DNA from 3 places in the Comamonas sp. C24C genome. Region 2 is predicted to be linked to each of the others. Evidence: riboswitches for the same ligand, from Rfam matches in the RefSeq annotation. Region 2 holds a riboswitch; each other region holds the start of a gene.
The links. A riboswitch is a leader RNA that binds a small molecule or an ion and turns the genes downstream of it on or off. The one in region 2 is predicted to bind glycine.

Region 1 (2,258 bases), on a different contig from region 2:
GCTTGCCCGAGCCGCCATGCGACTGCTTGATGGTCACATCCTGGTTCTGCGTGGCCTTCCAGTGCTTGGCGAACGCCTGGTTGTAGTTCACATAGAGCTCACGTGTCGGGTCGTAGGAGACGTTGAGCAGTTGCACACCAGTCTGCGCAAAAGCGGGCAATGTGGGCAGAGCCGAGAGGGTCAAGCCAGCAATCAGACCGGCAGCCAGAGGAAACTTGATAAAGTTGCGACGATTTTTCATTGGACTGTGTTCTTGGAGTGAATGGATAACGGGCTTCTGCCCCGTTGCTGCGCATTCTTGAGCCGCATTCTTAAAACTCAAACTACTAAGATTTCAGTTTGTTATTACCCAAACATCTGAGATCAACCAAAAGGACCCTACACATGGCACGTACCGTTCACTGCATCAAGCTTGGTCAAGACGCTGAAGGCCTGGATTTCCCTCCTGCTCCCGGCGAACTGGGCAAGCGCATCTATGAAAGCGTGAGCAAGCAGGCCTGGGCCGACTGGCTCAAGCACCAGACCATGCTGATCAATGAAAACCGCCTGAACCTGGCCGATGCCCGTGCCCGCCAATACCTGGCCCGCCAGATGGAAAACCATTTCTTTGGCGGCGGCGCAGATGCCGCAGCAGGCTACGTGCCTCCCAGCGCCGAGTAATTTCGGTCGATCTGGACACCAAGCCCCCTGGCCCAGGCCTCGGGGCTTTTTTCTTGCGGGCTGTCGAACAGCCAACCGGTGAGACCGAGGGCACGCCCAGGCAGCCCAGGGGTGCCCGAGGCCGGCAGTCGCAAAGACTACTCAAACCCGATTGATACAGGTATTAACCCGAATACGGTCGCTGGAACTAGCTAGAATCGCGCCCATCCCGCGGGAGAGCGGAACCTGTCAACGGTTCCCGCCGAAGGCGCAAACTCCCATAATCGCTCAGGCAATAAGTACCGCAGGTGGGTCTGACAGGACCCGGATATAGCCAACTGGAGAGCAGCCCGCGACCACAAGTCTGCAGGGCTCACCGAAGGGGCAAGCATGCGCACCGCGAAGGCGCCCATGTGCAACTCTCAGGTAAAAGGACAGCGGGAGAGGCAAGCCGGACACTCCCGCTGATGCGAGTGGCTGGTCTATTTTCAAGTGCCTTCATGCTTCCCTCCATCTCTTTGCTGGACTCGTTCCAGGCCTCCAACTTCACCGTCATGCTGGTCATCTATCTGGTGGCCATTACCGCCGAAGCCATGTCCGGCGCCCTTGCTGCAGGCCGGCGCAATATGGACATCTTTGGCGTCGTGGTCATCGCCTTCGTCACCGCGCTGGGCGGTGGCACCATCCGCGACATGGTGCTGGGCCATTACCCCATAGGCTGGACCCAGCACCCCGAATATGTGTATCTGGTCATCAGCTTCGGCCTGCTGACCACAGTGATCGCGCGCCATATGCACCGCCTCAAGCAGGTGTTTCTGCTGCTGGATGCCATGGGCCTGATCGCCTTTTCACTGATCGGCTGCAATACGGCACTGGAGCTGGGCTACCCGACCATCGTCGTCATCATGGCCGGCATGATTACCGGTATCAGCGGCGGCATTTTGCGTGACGTGCTCTGCAACCAGGTCCCCGTGGTGTTCCGCCGCGAGCTGTATGCCAGCGTGTCGCTGTCCGTATGCCTGATGTTCCTGGGCCTGCGCTATCTGGAGGTAAGCTCCAATATCAGCACCCTTGTCTGTTTTGGAGGCGGTCTGGCCTTCCGTCTGGCCGCCATTCGTTTCAAGTGGCGCCTGCCGGTTTTCTCTTACCAGCAGCGCTGGGAGTGATCCAGACTCCCCCTGTGGCGCTGCACGCCTTCCCCCTCTCTTGCTACGCAGGAGGGGGACGCAGCCATCGCTGCGGGGCGGCCCTTGCTTGGCTGCTCTGAACTAGACTGCGCCTGCATTACCCATGTAGTTTCACTTTCCATGTCTGAACCGATCACATGGATGCCAGATGGCACCCCCTACAACACCCGATTTGGCGACCGCTATCACAGCGAGCTGGGCGGCCTTGACCAGGCCCGACAGGTCTTTCTCGGCGGCTGCGGTCTGCCTGCTGCCTGGGCTGATGCGGCTCAGTGGCGCATTCTGGAAACCGGCTTCGGCTTGGGCCTGAACTTTCTCGTCACATGGGCGGCGTGGAAAGCCGACCCGAGACGCCCGCGCATGCTGCATTTTGTCTCGGTGGAAGCCCACCCGGTCTCGCGCGAGGATCTGCTCAAGTCCTTGCCCGCCGAC
Region 2 (2,258 bases):
GTTTCTGCGCAGCCCGAGCTGTCGCCGGCTCCGGTTGCCCCCCTGGATGCGCAGTCCAAGCCGCCACGGAGCACGGAGTGGCCTGCCTGGATCAAGGCAGATTGCACGCCCCCTGCCCAGCTCGACCAGCAACCCCGGCCACGCCGCCACACCACGCCGCACGTCAGTCACCACTGGTTCCCGAACGGGCTGGAGACCACGGTGGTCTTCCGCCTGGAAGTCACGGCTCAAGGTCAGCTCGGCCGTGTGGCCTACCAGCCCGCCGATACCGATCCCCGCATCGTGAAGTCCATACTGCGCTCGCTCGAACGCTGGCAGTTCAAGCCCGCCATGCGCCAGGGTCAGCCCGTGACGGCCTGCTTCGAGCAGCGCTACCAACTGGTGTTTCCGAGTGCGCAGGAGATCTATCCCGAGCCCAAGCCGGCCTTGAACACCGCTCCGCAGTGAGGACGCAAGCACGGAGCGGATGATGCATGCTCGAAAACCCCAAAATCCATCCGATTCGGTGAAACAAGCCCCTTGCCCACCGCTAGAATCGCCAACGTCAGGAGAGAGTGCCCGCAGCTGAAGCTGCCTTGCACCGCCGAAGGCGCAGACCCCCACCCGGAGTCAAAACGCTCAGGCAAAAGGACTGACAAGCGCTGCCAGGTGTGCAAACCTGCAGCGTCCCTTGCTGGAGAGAGATGCAGGCCGTCATTTCATATGCGCGCCGGCATCCACCGAAGGAGCAAGCTGCCCGATGCAATGCGGGCAGTGAATCTCTCAGGTAAAGCGGACAGCAGGGCAAGCCCGCCACGCATGGCCCAGCGATGCATGGCCACTCATTTTGGTTTGACCACCGGAGCGCTTGCCTGTGACTGCTGCTGACACCTCTTCCGATCTGCGTTCCACACCGCTGTTTGCCCTGCACCAGAAACTGGGTGCCCGCATGGTGCCCTTTGCCGGCTATTCCATGCCCGTGCAATACCCTCAAGGCCTGATGGCCGAGCACCTGCACACCCGCAAGGCCGCCGGCCTGTTCGATGTCTCGCACATGGGCCAGCTGCTTTTGCGCGGCCCCGACGCCGCCGCCGCGCTCGAATCGCTGATGCCCGTCGATGTCATGGACCTGGGCCTGCACAAACAGCGTTACGGCCTGCTGCTCGATGAGCAAGGCGGCATTCTGGACGACCTGATGTTCGTCAACCGTGGCGAAGATCTGTTCCTCATCGTCAACGGCGCCTGCAAAGAGGCCGATATCGCCCATATCCAGAGCCGCATCGCCAGCCGCTGCGAGGTCATTCCTCTGCCCGAGCGCGCCCTGCTGGCCCTGCAAGGCCCGCAGGCCGCCACAGCCCTCGCGCGCCTGATTTCCGGTGTGACAGCTCTGGTCTTCATGACCGGCAACCACTTCGACTGGCAAGGCCATGCGCTCTACATCACGCGCAGCGGATATACGGGCGAGGACGGCTTTGAAATCTCCCTGCCCGGCGAAGCGGCAACAGCTTTTGCCGAGGCTTTGCTGGCCCTGCCCGAGGTGGCACCCATCGGTCTGGGCGCGCGCAACTCGCTGCGCCTTGAAGCCGGACTTTGCCTGTATGGCAACGACATCGACACCAGCACCACGCCCGTCGAAGCCGCACTGAACTGGGCCATGCAGAAGGTGCGCCGCAGCGGCGGAGAGCGCGAGGGCGGCTTTCCCGGTGCAGCCATCGTGCTGGAGCAATTGCAGAACCCGCAATCGCTGCGCCGCAAGCGCGTGGGCCTGATTGCGCTGGAGCGCATTCCCGTGCGCGAGCCCGCCGTGCTGGAGAACATGGACGGGCAGCATATCGGCCACATCACCAGCGGCCTGCTCAGCCCAACGCTCAACCAGCCCGTGGCGCTGGCCTATGTCGAGCCCGACTACGCCGCCATCGATACGGAAATCTTCGCCATGGTGCGCGGCAAGCCCGTGCCCATGAAGGTGGTCGCCACGCCCTTCGTTCCCACCCGCTATCACCGCGGCTAGGTCTGCCGCCGCGGATGAGACGGGCCAGTTTGCCGAACAGCGGCCAGAACACCGCTAAAGTGCGAGCTGGACCTTTCTCAAACAACACCCGATTCCCCTGAATCCCCCATCTGGAGCTTTTCATGAGCATCAAGTATTCCAAAGAACACGAGTGGATCAACGCCGCTGACACCAATGCCGCCATCGTCGGCATCACCGTACACGCACAGGATGCGCTGGGCGATGTGGTGTTTGTGGACCTGCCTGCCGTGGGTTCCACCTTCAAGGC
Region 3 (2,258 bases), on a different contig from region 2:
GATGAGCAGATAGGTGAGCACGGCACCGCCAGGGCCGATCTGGGCGATGGCCGAGCCGGAGGCCACAAACAGGCCCGTGCCGATGGCGCCGCCAATGGCGATCATGCTCAGGTGGCGCTGCTTGAGCACCCGGTGCAAGCGGGGCTGGTTATCGTCACCATCGCCAGTCGGCGCGAGCTGCTGGCTTGAGTTGGGTTGGGACATAAATGTCTTGTTGTAATGGTTTGCGCCCATCCGGACAAAACACCCAACCATCCCGCAGGCGCTGCGACAGGCAACGCAAAAAGGCGACCATGACGGTCGCGGGCAACAAGGACAAAGGAACGAAGCCATGACAGCAGAACGCCATGGCGGATAGGCCAGTTGCATCCTGAATCGGCAGCCACCCCGGTCGGGCGCTTCAATGGCAAAGCGGTGATATCGCCGGGCCCATTGACAGGCAAAGACGATATTTTGCCCAAATCCACCGCAGGCCATGAGCCGTCCTGTCAATGCAGGGGTTGACTCTGGGGCTGCTCAGCGGCACTTGACAGCGTCTGATGCTATGAATTCGGAAGCTTCTTGCGTATGAATATCTTCACTTTCCTTATGAAAACACAAGGAAGTCTTTAAATAACAAGCGCTAGCCGCTATCAAATAAAAGAAGCGGAGCACGGCCTGCCCCGGCGCAGAACTCTAGAAAACCCGTATATCCAGGCGCCGCCATTCTTCCTACATTCGCCACAGGCTCTCAGCCCGGTGATGCCGAGAGAGACTGCAGCGCAAACTTGGCGCATGCAGCGCCGAAGGAGCAACCGCCCCGGAAACTCTCAGGCCAAAGGATCGGCATCGCTTTCACACACTCTGAAGAATGTCCGGACGTCATCGTCCGCCGGGCATACCGAAGGAGCAAGCGAGCAGCGGCCCAGGGCGCTGCCTCGTGAATCTCTCAGGTCCAGAACAGAGGGGGCGTCCGCTGCGCATGTTGCGCACGGGCTCCACCCTTGACGTTTCTGGAATCTGAATCATGAAGACAATCGCCGTCATCGGCGGTGGCATCACGGGCGTGACCACCGCCTACGCCCTCGCACGCCGCGGATTTTCCGTCACCCTGTTCGAGAAGCAGCGCTATGCCGCCATGGAGACCTCGTTCGCCAATGGCGGCCAGCTCTCGGCCTCGAATGCCGAGGTCTGGACCCACTGGTCCACCATCGTCAAAGGCCTCAAGTGGATGCTCAAGAGCGATGCTCCGCTGCTACTCAACCCCAAGCCCGGCTGGCACAAGATTTCCTGGTTCTGCCAGTTTCTCGCTGCCATCCCCCACTACCAGAAGAACACGGTAGAGACCGCCAGGCTGGCGATTGCGGCACGCGAGCACCTGTTCGAATGGGCGGCAGCCGAAGGCATTGACTTCGATCTGAAGCAAAAAGGCATCCTGCATATCTACCGCGACCGCGCCGGCTTCGAACATGCGGGAAAGGTCTCGCAACTGCTCGCCCTGGGCGGGCTGGAGCGCCGCGCCGTCACGCCCGATGAAATGAAGGCCATCGAGCCGACCCTGTCCGGAACCTTCTATGGCGGCTACTTCACCGAGAGCGACTCCACCGGCGACATCCACAAGTTCACCAGCGGCCTGGCCGCCGCCTGCGAGCGACTGGGCGTGCAATGCCGCTACGGCCAGGAAATCGTGTCGGTGAACAGCAACGGCAAACAGGCCAGCGTGACTGTGCGCCAGGGTCTGGAAACCGAGACCTCGACTTTCGACGCCATGGTGGTTTGCGCGGGCACGGCCAGCCGCGCGCTGGCCGCCCAGCTCGGCGACAGCGTCAACATCTACCCCGTCAAGGGCTATTCCATCACGGTCAATCTGCCGGACCAAGCCAGCCGCGCCGCAGCTCCCGTCGTGAGTCTGCTGGACGACGAGACCAAGCTGGTCACCAGCCGCCTGGGCGAGGATCGCTTCCGCGTGGCCGGCACGGCGGAGTTCAACGGCTACAACAAGGACATCCGCGCCGACCGCATCCGCCCGCTCATCGAATGGGTTCAGCAGTGCTTCCCGGGCGTCAGCACGCGCAGCGTCGTGCCCTGGGCGGGCCTGCGCCCCATGATGCCGGACATGCTGCCGCGCGTGGGCCCCGGCAACAAGCCCTGCGTGTTCTACAACACCGGCCACGGCCATCTGGGCTGGACCTTGTCGGCCGTCACCGCCGACATGGTCGGCGACCTCGTGCTGCAGTCCATGGGCAGTGCCAGCAGGCAGCCCCGACCGGCCACGCTGA

Region 1: another riboswitch for glycine. It lies ahead of ACLBXN_RS17670 (trimeric intracellular cation channel family protein); the one in region 2 lies ahead of gcvT (glycine cleavage system aminomethyltransferase GcvT).
Region 3: another riboswitch for glycine. It lies ahead of ACLBXN_RS02525 (D-amino acid dehydrogenase); the one in region 2 lies ahead of gcvT (glycine cleavage system aminomethyltransferase GcvT).

Annotation. Positions count from the first base shown of each region.
Region 1 covers NZ_JBKFBC010000010.1:13,379-15,636, reverse strand. Annotated here, with positions in the region: gene ACLBXN_RS17680 (sulfate ABC transporter substrate-binding protein) at 1-241, opposite strand, end outside; gene ACLBXN_RS17675 (oxidative damage protection protein) at 385-660, shown strand; glycine riboswitch at 862-954, shown strand; glycine riboswitch at 968-1,087, shown strand; gene ACLBXN_RS17670 (trimeric intracellular cation channel family protein) at 1,140-1,805, shown strand; gene mnmC (FAD-dependent 5-carboxymethylaminomethyl-2-thiouridine(34) oxidoreductase MnmC) at 1,968-2,258, shown strand, end outside.
Region 2 covers NZ_JBKFBC010000004.1:200,199-202,456, forward strand. Annotated here, with positions in the region: gene ACLBXN_RS09760 (energy transducer TonB) at 1-447, shown strand, start outside; glycine riboswitch at 536-644, shown strand; glycine riboswitch at 664-789, shown strand; gene gcvT (glycine cleavage system aminomethyltransferase GcvT) at 854-1,990, shown strand; gene gcvH (glycine cleavage system protein GcvH) at 2,113-2,258, shown strand, end outside.
Region 3 covers NZ_JBKFBC010000001.1:561,616-563,873, reverse strand. Annotated here, with positions in the region: gene ACLBXN_RS02530 (amino acid permease) at 1-204, opposite strand, end outside; glycine riboswitch at 736-835, shown strand; gene ACLBXN_RS02525 (D-amino acid dehydrogenase) at 1,007-2,258, shown strand, end outside.